3 regions of the Streptomyces sp. AK08-02 genome follow, and region 1 is predicted to be linked to each of the others. Evidence: riboswitches for the same ligand, from Rfam matches in the RefSeq annotation. Region 1 holds a riboswitch; each other region holds the start of a gene.
The links. A riboswitch is a leader RNA that binds a small molecule or an ion and turns the genes downstream of it on or off. The one in region 1 is predicted to bind cyclic di-AMP.

Region 1 (5,782 bases):
TACATCGTGGAGAACATCGACCTGCCCGCCCTCCTCGCCTACCGGCGCAGCGGCTACACGACGCCGCACGCGCCGACCCGGGCGAGCGGGACGGAACTGGCCTGGCTCGCGGGTGACGACCCGCTGCCGTTCCTCACGATGCTCGCCCGGTTCGTGCGGCCGGGCGCGAAGCACCTGTACCAGCTGTGGCGGACCAGCCGCCGTGGCGGCGGCGTCGGCTGAGAGCCGGAGCTGCCGGCGAGAGCCGGGGCGCGGGCGTCCGGTGCGGGGGCGGGGGCGGGGTGGTGCGGATGGCAGTGAGTACAGAGCAACACGAAGTGGCGAAGCAGCGTCCTGGGGAGGGACTTCGTGAATCATCCAGTAGCGATTATCGGCGCGGGACCGTTCGGACTGTCCACCGCCGCGCATCTGCGGGCACGTGGCATCCCGGTGAGAGTGTTCGGCGAGCCCATGGTGAGCTGGCGGGACCACATGCCCGCCGGGATGCTCCTGAAATCCACACCGGCGGCCTCCAGTATCGACGCCCCGCAGCATGGTCACGCCCTGGTGGACTACTGCGACGCGGTGGGGGCGCGCCGACTGGTCACCGACGAGGACATCATCCCGGTGGAGACGTTCATCGCGTACGGCGAGTGGTTCCAGCAGCGGCTCGTGCCCGAGTTGGAGCGGGTGCGGGTGGTGTCCGTGGACAGGCGCCCCAAAGGAACGGGTAGCGGAGGTGGCAGCGGCCACAGCAGGGGGGATGGCTTCGAACTCAAGCTGGACTCGGGTGAGTTGTTCACCGCACGCGCGGTCGTGGTGGCGACGGGCCTGTCAGGGCTCGCGCATCTGCCCCCGGAGCTGGCGGCCGCGGCGCCGGACGGGCCCTCGCCCACGGGACCGGTGTCCCACAGTTCGCAGCATCATGACCTGAGCCGGTTCGAGGGCAGGGAGCTGATCGTCGTCGGGGCGGGCCAGTCCGCGCTGGAGACGGCGGCACTGGCGGCGGAGGCGGGAGCACGGGTACGGGTGGTGTCGCGGGGGAGCGGTCGGGTCGCCTTCGGCGCGCCCCCTTGGCAGCAGCCGAGGCTGCGGCCCGAGTCGCCGTTCGGCAACGCGTGGTCGCTCTGGGCCCTCACCTACTATCCGCACCCCTACCGCTATCTCCCGGCCCGGGCTCGCCACTATCTGGTCCGCCGGGTTCTCGGACCGCTCGGTGCGTGGTGGCTGCGCGACCGGTTCGAGGGCGAGGTGCAGGTGAGCGAGGTCGCACGGATCGTCCGGGCGGGAGTCGCGGGAGTCGCGGGAGTCACGGGGGCTATGGAGGTCGCGGGAGCGGCTGAGGCGGAGGGTACGCAGGGCGCCAAGGGTGCGCAGAAAGGGGACGGTTCGGGGAGCGGAGTGGGCTTCGTCGGGGGGCACCCGGTGCTGACGGTCGAGGAACCCGGCGGCCGTATACGGGACTTGTCGGCCGACCATGTGATAGCCGCGACCGGCTACCGCGTCGACATCGCCGCGATGGACTTTCTCGGACATGAGCTGCGTATGGAGCTGGCGGTGAGCAGGGGGACGCCGAGGCTCGGGGCCGGGTATGTGTCATCCGTACCCGGGTTGTACTTCACGGGGTTGCCGGCGGCCGCTTCGTACGGGCCGGTGATGCGGTTCGTGTGCGGAACGGAGTTCGCCTCTCCGAGGCTGGCGCGGCATCTGGCGGCGGCGCACGGGTAGGGCACTCCGCCCGTGTCGGCCCCGCCCCGCCCCGCCCCGCGTGGTAGCCGACGCTTGCCGCGCCCACCCCTGCCAGACCCCTGACCGCCCCGGTGCCCAGATACTCGCCCCGGGGGCGCTGCTGTGCTGATCGTGCCTTCCCGGGCCGGTGTCGCGACAGGAACCGGCCCGGGCGCGGGGGGCTGTTGCTGCCGGGATGCCGTACGTCGTCCGGTTCGGGCGGATACCGAGGTGCCGAACGATCCGTATTCTCTGGATCATGGCCGCTCCCACCGCATACGCACTTATCGCCACCGACCTGGACGGAACGCTTCTGCGTGCCGACGACACGCTCTCCGACCGGTCGCGGGCCGCGCTCGCGCTCGCCACGGCCGCCGGCGCCCGGCATCTGGTCGTGACGGGACGGCCGGCGCCGAGAGTCCGGCCGCTGCTCGACGACCTCGGTGCCGGGGGGCTCGCGGTGTGCGGTCAGGGAGCGCAGGTGTACGACGCCGGTGCGGACCGGCTGCTGTGGTCGGTGACCCTGGACCAGGAGCTGGCGGAGACCGCGCTCGGCAAGATCGAGGCCGAGGTCGGGCAGGTGTACGCCGCTGTCGATCAGGACGGTGTGGACGGGCTCACGCTCATCGAGCCGGGGTATCTGATGCCGCACCCGACGCTGCCCGCCGTACGGGTGCGGCACCGGGACGACCTGTGGGCCGAGCCCATCAGCAAGGTACTGCTGCGCCATCCGTCCCTGTCCGACGACGAGTTGGCGTCGGCGGCGCGCGGAGCGGTCGGTTCCCTCGCGACGGTCACCATGTCGGGGCCGGGCACCGTCGAACTCCAGCCATGCGGCATCACCAAGGCGACGGGGCTCGCGCTGGCCGCCGAGTACCTCGGACTGACGTCGGCGGCCACCATCGCCTTCGGTGACATGCCCAATGACATCCCGATGTTCGACTGGGCGGCCCACGGAGTTGCCATGGCCAATGCCCATCCCGAACTGAAGGCCGTGGCGGACGAGGTCACCCTCTCGAACGAGGACGACGGCATCGCGGTGGTGCTGGAGCGGCTGTTCGAGGGTGGAGCGGTCCGGTAGCCCTGGGGATACCGGACCGCCCCACCCTCCGTGCCGCCCAGGCCCGGGTGTACCGGGCCTGGGCGGCCACTGGTCCAGGGGGCGGACTAGTAGGCCCCGAACACGTTGTCGATCGATCCGTAGCGCGCCGCCGCGTAGTTGCAGGCGGCGGTGATGTTCGCGATCGGGTCGTAGGGGTCGTACGAGGTGCCGGCGACGTGGTACGCGGCGAAGGTCGGGTCGATGACCTGGAGGAGGCCCTTGGAGGGGGTTCCGGCTGCCGCGTTCGAGTCCCAGTTGTTGATGGCGTACGGGTTGCCCGACGACTCGCGGATGACGTTGCGGTAGATGCCGTCGTACGTTCCGGGGATGCCGTGCTGCGCCATGATGTCGAGCGATTCGCGGATCCAGCCGTCCAGGTTGTTCGCGTAGTACGTCGTTGTGGACGCGGCGGAAGGTGCGGCCGAGGCCGTCGTCGCAGTCACGACCGGGATGGCCAGGGCTGCGGCGGCCGTGGCCGTGATGGCGAGTGTGCGCGTGAGTGTGAGCGGGCGGCGCAGGCTTCTCGCGCGGTGGTGCTGACCTCGTGCGGGCATGGTGAGTCCTCTCCGGCGCCTGCGAGGTGAGCTGTCGGGTTCGGGCGGGAGATGCCCGGCCGGGCGCGCGGTCGGCGCACGGCTTCACCCCGAGCCGGTCCGGCGCGAACGCCCGGACCGGCGGCTTACCTGGGTCCCCCGCTCCTGCCTGCGTGAGTCATGTGGGTGGGTGGGTCTGCTGCTCTGTGGGCGGTGGCAGGATTCGGCGGTCCGCCCGGTGTGGCGCGAAACGTATGCGAGAGCACATGGATCGAACAAGGGGCAGAAATGCAGGACTTACCCATTTGGGATGCCCATTGCGGATAAAAGGGGCAAGTTGGAGATGGGGCCTGAAGGGCAACTTGCCTTTAGCGAATGGGTAGTTTGCGAAGCGCGGGCGGAGGGGGGTGCCCGTGGGCGTGACTCGAATCACGGAGCGGGGGTAGTCGTGACATGAGTGCGATGAGCAAGGGTTTTGGGGCATTTGGCGTTACTTGAATGCTCATGTCCATTGCGTGATATTGCGAGGCGTTGCGCGACGGTGTGAGGCGTTGTGGGTGGCGGAACCTCGGGCGCGCCACGTGACGTTGTTGTGGTGACGGTCGCGGTGAACGGTGGGGATGAGGTGACGTATGCGCGTGAGTGCTCGCCTACGGGGCGCGGGATGTTTATAAATGTCCATGCTTTGGACTGATCAAAAACATTCCGGTCGTGATCCGATAGCGCCTGGCCTGGACGGGCGGGCGCTAGCGGTGATCGAAACATGACCGGATACGCTGACTTGAGTGATGGCAGCGATCTATCGACACACCGTGTGACCGCCAGTAGACACCAGCAGACAGGAGATCCCTCGTGACCGTCGTCGGGCCGTTCGGGCTGAGCGTGCGGGACCAGGCTCTCGAAGCCGATGTCCAGGCCGGATTGGCGGCTGTCGAGGAAGGGTTGCTCGAAGCCACCAAGAGCGAGGTCCCCTTCATCACGGAGGCCGCGCAGCATCTCGTACGGGCGGGCGGGAAGCGGTTCCGGCCACTCCTCGTGATGCTCGCGGCACAGTTCGGGGACCGGCACGCGCCGGGCATCGTGCCGTCCGCGGTGGTGGTGGAGCTGACCCACCTCGCGACGCTGTACCACGACGACGTCATGGACGAGGCCGAGGTGCGTCGCGGTGTGCCCAGCGCCAACACACGCTGGGGGAACTCCGTCGCGGTCCTCACCGGGGACTTCCTGTTCGCACGGGCTTCGCACATCCTCGCCGATCTCGGGCCCGAGGCGGTTCGGGTGCAGGCGGAGGCGTTCGAGCGGCTGGTGACCGGGCAGATCCTGGAGACGGCGGGACCGTCGGACGGCCGGGACCCCGTCGAGCACTATCTGGATGTACTGGGCGGGAAGACCGGGTCGCTGGTGGCCGTGGCCTGCCGGTTCGGGGCGATGATGTCCGGGGCCGACGACGGTGTCGTGGATGTGCTCACCCAGTACGGGGAGCGGCTCGGGGTCGCCTTCCAGCTCGCGGACGACGTGCTGGACATCGCGTCCGACTCCCACGAGTCGGGCAAGACACCCGGGACGGATCTGCGGGAGGGCATTCCCACCATGCCCGTGCTGCGGTTGCGGGAGCGGGTGGCCCGGCTGGGGCTGGCCGAGGACGTCGCGTTGTGCGAGTTGCTGGACTCCGACCTGAGTGACGACGCCCGGCACGCGGAGGCGCTGGCCCGACTGCGGGCGCACCCGGCGCTGGAGCAGGCCCGTCGGGACACCGTGCGGTACGCGGAGGACGCGCGGGCCGCGTTGGCGCCGTTGGTGGAGTGCGACGCCAAGGCCGCCTTGGTGGAGATGTGCGACGCGGTGGTGCACCGGGCCGGCTGAGGCGTCCGCCCCGCCCCGCTCACCTGACCGCACCTGCCCTGTCTCGGCCCGTCCCGTCGCCGGGAGTGGGGCGCCGGCCCCCTAGGGGTCGGGGGAAGCTGCGCCTCCTGATGTCATCCCGTAGCAGTACATGGAGTTGAGCCCAAGGTCTGACGATTCCTCCTCGTGGATTTGGTGAGATGGAAACCAACCACTCCTCACCGGTTCGGGTGAGAATGGCGGCTCAGGGTGGACAAGTGTGGGACGGACAGCCGCCGCCGACGACGGAGGTAAGGCACACATGGCACCGTACGAAGAGGCCAAGGCCGGGAACCGGATCGAGGCCGAGATCGAGGCCGAGGACGTGCCGTCCCGGCGCCGCAAGGCCGCGCGGTACGCCGCCCCGGCCGCGGTGATCGGTCTGACGGTCGCGACGATCGGGCTGGTACCGGCGTTCGCCGGCTCCGGTGACCCCGATCTGCCGAAGATCAGCGCGCAGCAGCTCATCGAGAAGATCGCCGCGTCGGACGTACAGCAGTTGTCCGGCACGGTGAAGATCAGTACGGATCTGGGACTGCCCGACCTCGGCGGCCTGGAG
Region 2 (5,782 bases), on a different contig from region 1:
AGAAGTGGGCGGCGGCCGTGGTGTCGGCCACCTCAAGGGTGACGGAGTCGATGGAGTTCATGTCCTCGACGGTAGGGCGGCCGAGTCGCCGGTACTTCTCGAAAACTGCTCGGTCTGGCCCGCTGGGGTCCCGGGCCCGAGCGGCCTTCGGACCGCCGCCCCGCCTACCCGAGCCGTGGTCGGCGTTGAGCAGCCGGGCTGGTGCGGCGCGCTCGCGCCCCTGCCAGTTGGCGCCTTCCCCGTACCGAACAAGCACGGAGAGTTACCGATCGGGACGCTCAGGCCGGCGTCACGCGCTTTCGGCATCGTCCGCAGTGCTGTCAGGTCTTGAGCATTGCTCGACAGACTGTGAGAAACGATCTTCGGTCTAGGGCGTGATACAGCCTCTGACCTGGTCTTTTTCATTGCTTGATAAAACCCGCTGTGGGTATTGCCACATCCTGCGAGTCAGAGGGTCCGGCTAGGGTCTGTCCACTGCCTACAAACACGTAGCTGCCCGGAGGACTCATGGCGTTCGGCTGGATCGACGAGCAGGCCGAGGCGCGCTGCCGCGCCGGGCTCGTACGGACCCTGCGGCCCCGTCCCGCCGACTCCCCGCTCCTCGACCTCGCGAGCAACGACTATCTGGGCCTGGCCCGCCACCCCGAGGTCACCGAGGGCGCGGCCCGGGCCGCCCGGCGCTGGGGCGGCGGGGCCACCGGCTCTCGGCTCGTCACCGGCAGCACCGAACTGCACGCGGAACTCGAACGCGAACTGGCCGAATTCTGCGGCTTCGAGGCCGCCCTGGTCTTCTCCTCCGGCTATGCGGCCAACCTCGCCGCCGTCACCGCGCTCGCACCGCACGGCTCCCTCGTCGTCTCCGACGCGGGCAACCACGCCTCGCTGATCGACGGCTGCCGCCTCGCCCGAGGGACGACCCAGGTCGTCGGGCACGCCGACCCGGACGCCTTCCGCAAAGCGCTCGGCACCCACACCGGACCGGCCGTCGCCGTGTCCGACACGGTCTTCTCGGTCGACGGGGACGCCGCACCCCTGGCCGAACTCGCCGCCGTCTGCCGGGAGTTCGGCGCGGGAATCGTCGTCGACGACGCCCACGGGCTGGGAGTCCTGGGCGAGGGCGGGCAGGGGTCGGCGTTCGCGGCCGGGCTCGCGGGCGCGCCGGACGTCGTCGTGACGGTCACGCTGTCCAAGTCGCTCGGCAGCCAGGGGGGTGCGGTGCTGGGGTCCGCCCCGGTGATCGAACACCTGGTCAACGCGGCCCGGACGTTCATCTTCGACACCGGTCTCGCCCCCGCCGCGGCGGGCGCGGCCCTCGCGGCCCTCACCCTGCTGCGCCGCGAGCCCGAACGGGCCGCACGGGCGCGTGCGGTGGCGCGTGATCTGCACACCCGGCTGACGGCGGAGGGGCTGTCGGCGGTACGGCCGGACGCGGCCGTGGTCTCCGTGCGCGCACCGTCCCCGGAGGGGGCCGTGCGGTGGGCGGCCGACTGCCGGGCCGCGGGAGTGGGCGTGGGCTGCTTCCGCCCGCCGTCCGTGCCGGACGGGGTGTCCCGGCTGCGGCTGACCGCCCGCGCGGACCTGGCCGAGGAACAGATCGCGCGGGCGGTACAGGTGATCGGCGGGAACCGACCGTAGACACGTAGATCCACAGTGCCGTTGATCAGTGACACACGACCACGAGTCGGCGGACCGCGGCCGTGTGTCGTAGGGCGATCACCGGAACGCGGTGAGGAATCCCTGCCAGCTCTCGGGGGAGAAGAGCAGGACGGGCCCGGTGGCGTTCTTGGAGTCGCGTACGGCGAGCGGTCCGGCCGGGACATCGGTGTCCGGACGGGCCGTCTCCACACAGTTGTTCGCGCCCGTGCTGTAGCTGCTGCGCAGCCATCGCACACCGGGCGGTTCGACGACGGACGGGACGTTCCGAGGCGGTGCGGTCATGGTGCCTCCTCACACGCCGTGCTGCAGACCGGCGATGAAATCCAACGAGTCCTCGGGCGAAAGGGCGTGGATCTGAAGGGTGTTGAAGGCCTCGCTGTAGGCCCGGAGGTCTTCTTTCCGTTCGAGGTAGAGGCTACTCATCATCTGGTCGAGAACAACCACATCCAAGTCAGAAGTGCTCGGAAAGGAGAAGATAACGAAAGGGCCGGTGATACCGATGTACGCACCCGCGGTGAACGGCAGGATCTGCAGCCGCACTTGAGGCAGCTGGGCCGCTTCCAGAAGCCGCGCCAGCTGACGCGTCATCACCTCGGGACCTCCCACCTCGCGGCGCAGCACCGCCTCGTCGAGGACCGCGCTCAACGCCAGGGGCCGGTCCGAACGCAGCACGTCCTGCCGGGCCAGCCGCACCTCGACCAGGGCGTCGAGCCGCTTCTCCTCCAGGCCGTCCACGGCGGCCCGGGTCATCGCACGGGCGTACTCCCGGGTCTGCAGCAACCCCGGCACCACCGAGGTCTCCAGCGTGCGCATGGTGCCGGCCTGCGACTCCAGGCTGATGAAATCCCGGTAGGCGGGCGGCAGCACGCCGCGGTAGGCGTGCCACCAGTTGTGCCGGTCGCCGTCCTCGGTCCCCGCCAGCACGAGCAGCAACTCACGCGACTCGCCCTCGGGCACGGCGTACGCGTCCAGAAGTAACCGGACGTCCGCCGGTCTCACCCCGCTCGCGCCTGTCTCGATCCGGCTCACCTTCGACTGGTGCCAGCCCACCAGCCGGGCCGCCTGACCGCTCGTGAGCCCGGCCCTGGCACGCAGCGCGCGCAGTTCGGCACCCAGCTTTCGGCGGCGCACCGCGGGACCGTACTGCATGGGCCACCCCTTACTCCTGATGAGCCGCCCGAATACGTTCTGGGGTCGCAGAGTTCACCGCTTCGAGCGACAGATATATGCATATCTTGGTGGATCGCACCCCGTGACCGGTGCCGGAATGGCACTCTGGCGCGAAGCACCAGTCCGGGACCGTACTCGAACCAGCCGCTCCGTGTCGGGCCCCGGTCCTGTGGGAAAGGGACGACGTCGCCATGGCAGACCACCTGGAAGCATCCGTCACTCTGCCGAGCGATCCCGCCTCGGTCTCCGCCGCCCGCGCGTATGTCGCCAACGTGCTGGCGGAATGGGGCCTGGCGGGTGACTCCGAGGCCGCCGACACGATCCGCCTGATCATCTCGGAACTCGCCACGAACGCCGTACAGCACACCTTCGGGTTGTCACCCACCTTCACGGTGGACATCGCCCTCGATCGTGACGAACACCTGCGCATCGGGGTGACCGACAGCCACCCGCGCTTCCCCAAACGGCTGCCCGCCGCCGTGCAGCAGGACAACGGGCGCGGGATGGTCATCATTCGCTGGCTGACCGCCGAGTCGGGCGGCAGGCTGCGTGTCCGCCCCACTCGGGAGGGCGGCAAGACGGTGTCGATCGAACTTCCGTGGACGGTCCCGGCCAGGCCCCCGGTGACGGCGGTCGGGCAGCAGGAGCCTTGAATCCGCGCCGTCGGCGTGCGGGGTCTCGCCGGTGCGGCGGACCACCGAGAACGTCCGGCGCGGGCCGGCGGCTCAAGGCCGCCGGCCCGCCCCGGGGAGGTCAGCTGACCCGGCCGTACCAGACGCTCTTCGTCCAGATCTTCTGGAGCTTGACGACGTCCCCGGTCTTCGGGGAGTGCCAGATCTTTCCCTTCCCGGCGTAGATGCCCACGTGGTAGACGTTCGAGCCCGAGTGGAAGAAGACCAGGTCCCCGCCCCTGCGGCTCTTGGCGGAGATGTGCTTGGTCTTGTTGTACTGGGCCGCCGCCGTACGCGGCAGGGACTTGCCCGCCTTCTTGAACGAATACTGCGTCAGACCGGAGCAGTCGAACCTCTTCGGTCCCGCGGCGCCGTACTTGTACGCGGAGCCCTTCTTGGAAGCCGCGATCTGAAGTGCCTTCGTCGACGGAGCGACCGCCGCGGCGGCGTCGGTCGCGACACCGGGGATCACCAGGCTGCCGCCCACGGCGACAAGAGTGAGAGCCGAGGCCGTACCGGCCCGGGTCATCAGCGACGGGACACGATTGAGCGCAGACATGCGCAACCCTTCGTCAGCCGCCTGTGAAGGATGACCTGTCGGATTCGGGCTGGCGAAGTTGCCCGGCCGCTGACGCGGCTTCACCCCAAGGGCTGCTCGGTCCGGTCATGGCTTGACCGTTCCGGCGACCCGTCGTGCTTGGGTCCTCCACTCCTGCCGATGCACATCTGTCGACCGGTCATCCAGGCGGCGGCAGGACTCGGCGTCCGCCCGGATCGCCCCGCCGCTTGTGGCGGGGGCTTGTCGTCAGGAAGGGATCTTGGCTCATGGAAGTAGGAAAATCCCAATGGAACCGGGGCTTTGTGGTGTTACTCACCGCTGGCCCGTTCGGGTGGACACCCGTACTCCAGAAGGACTTTCGAGGGGGTCGCGCACCCTCGGACCAGGGGTTCAGCGGTCTCGATTCGGTTACGAACCATGCGTTTCGCGCAAGTCGTGCGGGCCGGACGGAGGATCCGTGACTACGCCGAACGGGGGATGCCATCCGGTCACTTCCCCAGCCGTTCCGGACACTCCGTCACCTCACGGGTGAGCCCGCCCGATGCGGTCCCGTGGGTACGGCACGTCAACCGGCGGGCTCGCGCGGAACGGTGACGCGCGCCGTGCGGCGCTCCCCGTCCAGGACGCGCAGCGCACGCGCCAGCGTGTGGGCGTGCACCTCGGCCTCGCCCCGCTGATGCATCAGCTCCAGCGCGTCGCGCAACGCCACCGCCTTGGCGACGAGCGCCTGCGCGGCCCGCAGCCCGCGGTAGGTGTCTCCGTGATACGCGGGATTGATACGGCCGAGCAGATCGGCCACTTCGAGGTAACGGTCGATCAACTCGCCCTCCGCGCGCGTCAGCGCGGGCAGCGGAGGAAGTTCGGGTGGAAGCATCGGCGGCTCACCTCGTACCGGGGGTGGGGTGCGACGACTTGCGGCTGGGCACGATCCGGTCCACCAGCCCGTATTCCAGAGCGGCCTGGGCGTCCATGATCTTGTCCCGCTCGATGTCCGCGGCGACCCGCTCCGGGCTCTGGCCGGTGTGCCGTACGAGCAGCTCTTCCAGCAGGTTACGGACCCTGCCCAATTCTTGGGCCTGAATGGAGAGATCGCTCACCTGGCCATGGACCGGCCCGGACAGCGAGGGCTGGTGGATCAGCACCCGGGCTCCCGGCAGAGCGCTGCGCTTGCCCGGCGTACCCGCGGCCAGCAGCACGGCCGCCGCGGAGGCCGCCTGCCCCAGACAGATCGTCTCCACGTCGCAGGTGACGAACCGCATCGTGTCGTAGATCGCCGTCATCGCGCTGAACGAGCCGCCGGGGGAGTTGATGTACAGGGAGATGTCCCGGTCGGGTGCCAGGTATTCGAGATGCATGAACTGGGCCATCACGTCGTTCGCCGAGGTGTCGTCGACCGGCGTCCCGAGAAAGACGATCCGCTCCTCCAGGAGCTTCGAGTACGGATCCAGCGTCCGGCTCCCGGAGCTGGTGCGTTCGGTGAACTCGGGCAGGACGTAACGGGCTGACGGTTCGTCGACGTCGTTCATGGCGTGCGCCTCCTCGATGGCTTCCGTAAAAAATGTACAGGACGTACAGAGCCTGGCGCGAGGTGGTGCGTGAGCTTTTCGGCCTGGGGTTCGCAAGCGCCCCCGAAGGGCGCGGGGAACTGCGCGACCGGGCCCAACGGCGCCGCAGTGAACCGGCAACCTTTCGCCGCCCCTCCAGCGGAGCGCTTACGCTGGAACAC
Region 3 (5,782 bases), on a different contig from region 1:
GGTCGGCGTTGTCTCACACCACCCTTGTGGCGCCCGCGAGCGGCATCTCGTCCAGAGGTGCCACCCGTACCGGCGCCGACGGGTTCGGGGCGTGGATCATCTGGCCGTGGCCCACGTAGATGCCCACGTGGCTGATGCCCGAGTAGAAGAACACCAGGTCGCCGGGGAGGAGTTCGGACGGTGAGACCCGCTGGCCGGCGTTGATCTGGGCGTAGGTGGTGCGGGGAAGGGAGATCCCTGCGGAGCGGTACGCGGCCTGGACGAGGCCGGAGCAGTCGAAGGCGTCCGGCCCGGTGGCGCCCCACACATAGGGGCTGCCGAGCTTCTGGTACGCGTAGGCGACAGCCGCCGCCGCACGTGAGTTGGGCGCCTCGGCCACTCCGGAGGTCCCGGCCGCACCGGGGGCCCCAGCGACTCCGGTCGCTCCTGATGACCCGAGGCCCTCCCGCGCACTCCCCGACGACCGTGAAGCGTGCCCCCCACCCCAGCCGCCGCCCCAACTGCCACTGCCGCCTTCCGTCGCCAGCCGGGCGCGTTCCTCCGTGGTGAGGCGGGACAGTAGTTGGCGGGCCTCGCCCAGCTTTCCGGTCACGGTCTTCTTGTGGCGGCTCAGCTCGGCCTGACGGGATCTGAGGGTGGCCAGCTCTACGTGGGCGGCCCCGCGCAGCTGCTCGATCTCCCGCAGCTGCTTGCGTACGCGGGCCACGTCCGACGCCTGCCTGGTGCCCGCCCGTTCGGCGAACGCGGCGCCGTCCAGATACCTGTCCGGGTCGTCGGAGAGGGCGAGTTGCAGCGCGGGGTCGAGACCGCCGGAGCGGTACTGCGCCGCGGCCATCGAACCCAGCGCTTCCCGCGCCGAGTTGAGCCGCTCCTCCTTGCGTGCCGCCTCGTCCCGCAGGGTGCCCAGCCGCCGTTCCGCCCGCTCGGCCTTCTCCTTCGCGCCGTTGTACTTCTCGGTGGCGACCTCCGCCTCCTCGTACAGTTTGGTCACCTTGGCCTCCACCTGCGCCGTTGTCAGCTGTGGCTCGGCGTACCCGATGCCGTCGAAGCCGGTCGCCGTCGCCGCGCCCGCGAGGGCGATCGTCGCGGCGGTGCGGGCCGTATTGCCGTTGAGTGAGCGCTGTCGGGGCTTGCGGTGCGCGGCCACGGGGGCGTCACGTCCTTTCGTACGACCGCCACCACGACGACCGCCGGAAGACTGCCTGGGAAGCGGCCCAGGAGGGCGGTGGCGCGTCCGGCGACGGCTCGCACAGGGGGAGCGGTCCGCCGCCGGACTTTCTCGGCGGTGGTGTCCGACTGCCGCCCCTGGCCCGGGCGGCGGTGGGGAGCCGGTCACCTGGTGCAGGACGCTAAACCTGGGGGTGTGGTGAGGTAACGCCATGTACGGAACTGGCCTCAGCCGACCGCCGGGTGACCGCATGCGACCGTGATCCCCTTTCGGCGTCGCCGACTCGCGCAGAGGGCTGACCGATGCGGCGGTTCACGGGGCGCGTGAGGGTTACAGGGTGCTATGGGGTGCATATATGCGAGGTGCCTTCAACCGTAGGGTGCCGGGCGGACACCTCGCTAAGGCCGTACGCCCGGCCCGGTGTCGTACGACGCGGGAGCCGCTGACTAGGCTCCGGCTCATGGACGTACTCATCCATTTCTGCGTCGGTCTGCACATCATCGGCATCGCCTGCCTTTTGGGCGGGTTCCTCACCCAGCTGAAGGCGATGGGACAGGGCACGGCCCGCTTCGTGCCGGCGATGCTGCACGGTGCTTTCACCATGCTGGTCACCGGGGTCGCCCTGGTGGGCCTCAATCAGGCCGACGACCAGCCGGTCAACAACGTCAAGATCGGCCTCAAGCTGGCCCTGCTGATCGTGATCCTCGGCCTCGTCTATGTGAAGCGGGATGACGAGACCGTGGACAAGCGCCTGTTCGGACTGGTGGGACTGTTCACCACCGCGAACATCTTCATCGCAGTGCTCTGGACCTGACCAGCCGAGCTCCCCCGTCGGCTGGTCAGGCCGGGCGCACCACGCTGTGGATCGCGGACTCGCCGTCGTAGAAGATCGACTCCTCGCGGACGTAGGCACCCGGCTTCGGTGCGTGGATCATCATGCCGTTGCCGATGTACAGGCCGACATGGCTGATGCCTTCGTAGAAGAAGACCAGGTCACCGGGTTGGATATCGGAGAGCGAGACGGTTGTCCCAGCGTTCACCTGGTCGTAGGTGGTGCGCGGAAGGCTGACTCCGGCGGCCCACCAGGCGGCCTGGGTGAGACTCGAACAGTCGTATGAATCTGGTCCCGCCGCACCCCAGACATACGGCTTGCCGACCTGTGCGCGTGCGAAGGCGAGGGCCTTCTCGGCCTTGCCGGCATACGAGGAGTCGGGGACCGCGGGGGTGGCGGTGTCCGAAGTGGTGGTGCTCGGTGACCGCTGAGCCGCCGCCGCGTCCTGCCGGCGTCGCTGCTCGGCGGCCTGCTGCTGCCGGGCGAGTTCCTGCGCCTGGCGGCGCGCCTCCGCCTGCTTCGCGCGCTCGATGGCCGCGAGCCGCAGCTTCTCTTCGGCGGTGAGGCGGGTAAGCAGCCGGCGGGCCTGTGCGAGCTTCGTCTGGACGGCGGTCTTCGTCGTCTGCAGGTCGTTCTGGGACTCCGTGAGCGACTCCAGGCTCGCGGTGGCCTCCTGGCGCTTCCGCGTCGTCTCGGCCTGCTGGTTGACGTACTCGTCGACCGTGTCCTTCTGGCGGGCGGTCAGGCGGTCCGTCAGCTGGTTCTGGTCGAAGTAGTCCTGCGGGGTGTCCGCCAGTAGGAACGTCGCCGTGTCGGGGGCGGCCGACCCGGTGCGGTACTGGGCCGCGGCGAAGGAACCCAGCTCCTCGCGCGCGTCGTTGAGCTTCTCGGTGCGCCGGGCCACGTCGTCCATCAGGGCGTCGACACGGCCCTGCTGCCTGACGGCCTTCTCCTTGGCGGCGTTGTACACGTCGGCGGCCGACTCGGCCTGGTGGAAGAGGTCGTCGACCTCCGCCTCGACCTCCTCCATGTTCGGCCGGCCGTCGGCCGAGGGTGCCAGTGGCGTGCCGGGCTCCGCCGACGCGGCGTTGGCGGTCTGGGTCAGCAGGGCTACGGAGGCGGTCAGGGCCGCCGTGGCGAAGGCGGGGGGCCGTATGCCTGCTACGCGCGTTCCCGTAGGACGCGACTTGCGGTGCGACGACGCCAAGGGAGGCGACTCCTTCCACGTTCCGCCTACCGGGTTAGCTGTCGGGTTCGGGCGGGTAATTCGGAAGGGTTGCCCTACGGTCCTTGCCCTGGACGGCAGTCGGACCGATTCACCCCAAGTTCTCGGTGGGTCCCCGGCTCCTGCCGCACGGGGCGGCACGATCGGACTCGGCGGAGGCCGCGCGGCCCGGCGATGTTCGCCGGTGGAGGTCGAGCGGCCTTACGGCACGCTAACCAACGGGTGTGGCTTCTGTGAAGGTTGATGACCGCTATGCCCGATACGTTTTTGTGACCTCGACCCTAAACATGGCTCTTTGAATTCAATTCAGGGTGTTATGGAAGTAATTATCAGGTTGTGTGTAGTGAGGTCTGATCCAGGGCTCGCATCCCGGCTGCGTTGTTTTCGGGGTGGCGGCGGGTTGTCAGTGGGGGCGCCTAGACTCGGAGAGCGATGAGCAGCCTCTTTGACGACAGCTTCCTGGCGGACCTCCAGAGCCCTCGGGCCCACGCGGAGGAGCCCCCGCCACCGCCCGAGGACGAGCATGTGCCGGAGACCGTTCCGGACGATCTGTTCGGCGGGAAGTTCGACGCGCCGCCGGACCGGGACGCGTACTACCGCGACGGCGCCCCGCGCCCCGTGGTGGACCCGGCCGCGCTCCTGGACGGGCTCAACGAGAACCAGCGCGCGGCCGTCGTGCACGCCGACACCCCTCTGCTCATCGTGGCGGGAGCCGGCTCCGGCAAGACGCGTGTGCTCACGCACCGCATCGCGTATCTGCTCGGTGAGCGAGGCGTCCATCCCGGCCAGATCCTCGCGATCACCTTCACCAACAAGGCCGCCGGTGAGATGAAGGAACGCGTCGAGCAGCTCGTCGGCCCGCGCGCGAACGCGATGTGGGTGATGACCTTCCACAGCGCGTGCGTACGGATTCTGCGGCGGGAGAGCAAGAGGCTCGGCTTCACCTCCTCCTTCTCCATCTACGACGCCGCCGACAGCAAGCGACTGATGGCGCTCGTCTGCCGCGACCTGGACCTGGACCCCAAACGCTTCCCGCCCAAGTCGTTCAGCGCCAAGATCTCCAACCTGAAGAACGAGCTGATCGACGAGGAGGACTTCGCCGCCCAGGCGAGCGACGGTTTCGAGAAGACCCTCGCCCAGGCGTACGCGATGTACCAGTCGCGGCTGCGTGAGGCCAACGCGCTCGACTTCGACGACCTGATCATGACGACGGTCAACCTGCTGCGCGCCTTCCCGGATGTCGCCGAGCACTACCGCCGTCGCTTCCGGCACGTCCTCGTCGACGAGTACCAGGACACCAACCACGCCCAGTACGCGCTCGTACGGGAACTCGTCGGAACCTCCGAACACCCGGTGGACGTACCGCCCGGCGAGCACGATCTGCCTCCCGCCGAGCTGTGCGTCGTGGGAGACGCCGACCAGTCGATCTACGCCTTCCGGGGCGCGACGATCCGCAACATCCTCCAGTTCGAGGAGGACTACGCGGACGCGACGACGATCATGCTCGAACAGAACTACCGTTCCACGCAGACGATCCTGAGCGCAGCCAACGCGGTCATCGAGCGCAACGAGTCGCGGCGCCCCAAGAACCTGTGGACCAACGCGGGCGCGGGCGCGCGCATCACCGGCTATGTCGCCGACACCGAGCACGACGAGGCGCAGTTCGTCGCCGAGGAGATAGACCGGCTGACGGACGCGGGCGACGCGAAGGCGGGTGACGTCGCCGTCTTCTACCGGACGAACGCCCAGTCGCGTGTCTTCGAGGAGATCTTCATCCGCGTCGGCCTGCCCTACAAGGTCGTCGGCGGTGTCCGCTTCTACGAGCGCAAGGAGGTCCGGGACGTACTGGCCTACCTGCGTGTCCTCGCCAACCCGGAGGACTCGGTGCCGCTGCGCCGCATCCTCAACGTGCCCAAGCGCGGTATCGGCGACCGCGCGGAGGCGATGATCGACGCGCTGTCCCAGCGCGAGAAGATCAGCTTCCCGCAGGCGCTGAAGCGGGTGGACGAGGCGTACGGCATGGCCTCCCGGTCGACCAACGCCGTCAAGCGGTTCAACACGCTGATGGAGGACCTGAGGACGATCGTGGAGTCGGGCGCGGGCCCGGCGACCGTCCTCGAAGCGGTGCTCGAACGCACTGGCTACCTCGCCGAGTTGCAGGCGTCGACCGACCCGCAGGACGAGACCCGGATCGAGAACCTCCAGGAACTCGCCGCGGTGGCCCTGGAGTTCGAGCAGGAGTCGGTAGCGGCCGCCGAGGCGGGGGAGGCCGATCAGCCCGCCGCCGAAGGTGAGGCGCCGGCTCCGGCAGGGCTCGCCGCGTTCCTGGAGCGGGTGGCCCTGGTCGCCGACTCTGACCAGATCCCCGACGAGGACGACGACGGCTCGGGCGTCATCACCCTGATGACCCTGCACACCGCCAAGGGCCTTGAGTTTCCCGTGGTGTTCCTTACCGGCATGGAGGACGGCGTCTTCCCGCACATGCGTGCTCTCGGCCAGGCCAAGGAACTGGAGGAGGAGCGACGGCTCGCCTACGTCGGCATCACGCGCGCGCGTG

Region 2: linked by a shared signal. The riboswitch ahead of PV734_RS15980 (C40 family peptidase) and the one ahead of PV734_RS14525 (transglycosylase SLT domain-containing protein) in region 1 are both predicted to bind cyclic di-AMP.
Region 3: linked by a shared signal. The riboswitch ahead of PV734_RS41825 (NlpC/P60 family protein) and the one ahead of PV734_RS14525 (transglycosylase SLT domain-containing protein) in region 1 are both predicted to bind cyclic di-AMP.

The regions. Positions count from the first base shown of each region.
Region 1 is NZ_JARAZV010000006.1:238,557-244,338, reverse strand. Features, by position in the region: gene PV734_RS14540 (ATP-grasp domain-containing protein) at 1-222, shown strand, start outside; gene PV734_RS14535 (NAD(P)-binding domain-containing protein) at 349-1,707, shown strand; gene PV734_RS14530 (HAD family hydrolase) at 1,967-2,788, shown strand; gene PV734_RS14525 (transglycosylase SLT domain-containing protein) at 2,875-3,363, opposite strand; cyclic di-AMP (ydaO/yuaA leader) riboswitch at 3,367-3,526, opposite strand; gene PV734_RS14520 (polyprenyl synthetase family protein) at 4,195-5,205, shown strand; gene PV734_RS14515 (DUF2092 domain-containing protein) at 5,486-5,782, shown strand, end outside.
Region 2 is NZ_JARAZV010000007.1:93,001-98,782, reverse strand. Features, by position in the region: gene PV734_RS16005 (glyoxalase) at 1-61, opposite strand, end outside; gene PV734_RS16000 (8-amino-7-oxononanoate synthase) at 508-1,635, shown strand; gene PV734_RS15995 (DUF397 domain-containing protein) at 1,714-1,938, opposite strand; gene PV734_RS15990 (helix-turn-helix transcriptional regulator) at 1,948-2,805, opposite strand; gene PV734_RS15985 (ATP-binding protein) at 3,018-3,479, shown strand; gene PV734_RS15980 (C40 family peptidase) at 3,580-4,056, opposite strand; cyclic di-AMP (ydaO/yuaA leader) riboswitch at 4,060-4,239, opposite strand; gene PV734_RS15975 (hypothetical protein) at 4,622-4,930, opposite strand; gene PV734_RS15970 (ATP-dependent Clp protease proteolytic subunit) at 4,938-5,582, opposite strand.
Region 3 is NZ_JARAZV010000028.1:49,770-55,551, forward strand. Features, by position in the region: gene PV734_RS41815 (NlpC/P60 family protein) at 14-1,147, opposite strand; gene PV734_RS41820 (hypothetical protein) at 1,629-1,982, shown strand; gene PV734_RS41825 (NlpC/P60 family protein) at 2,008-3,207, opposite strand; cyclic di-AMP (ydaO/yuaA leader) riboswitch at 3,215-3,390, opposite strand; gene pcrA (DNA helicase PcrA) at 3,658-5,782, shown strand, end outside.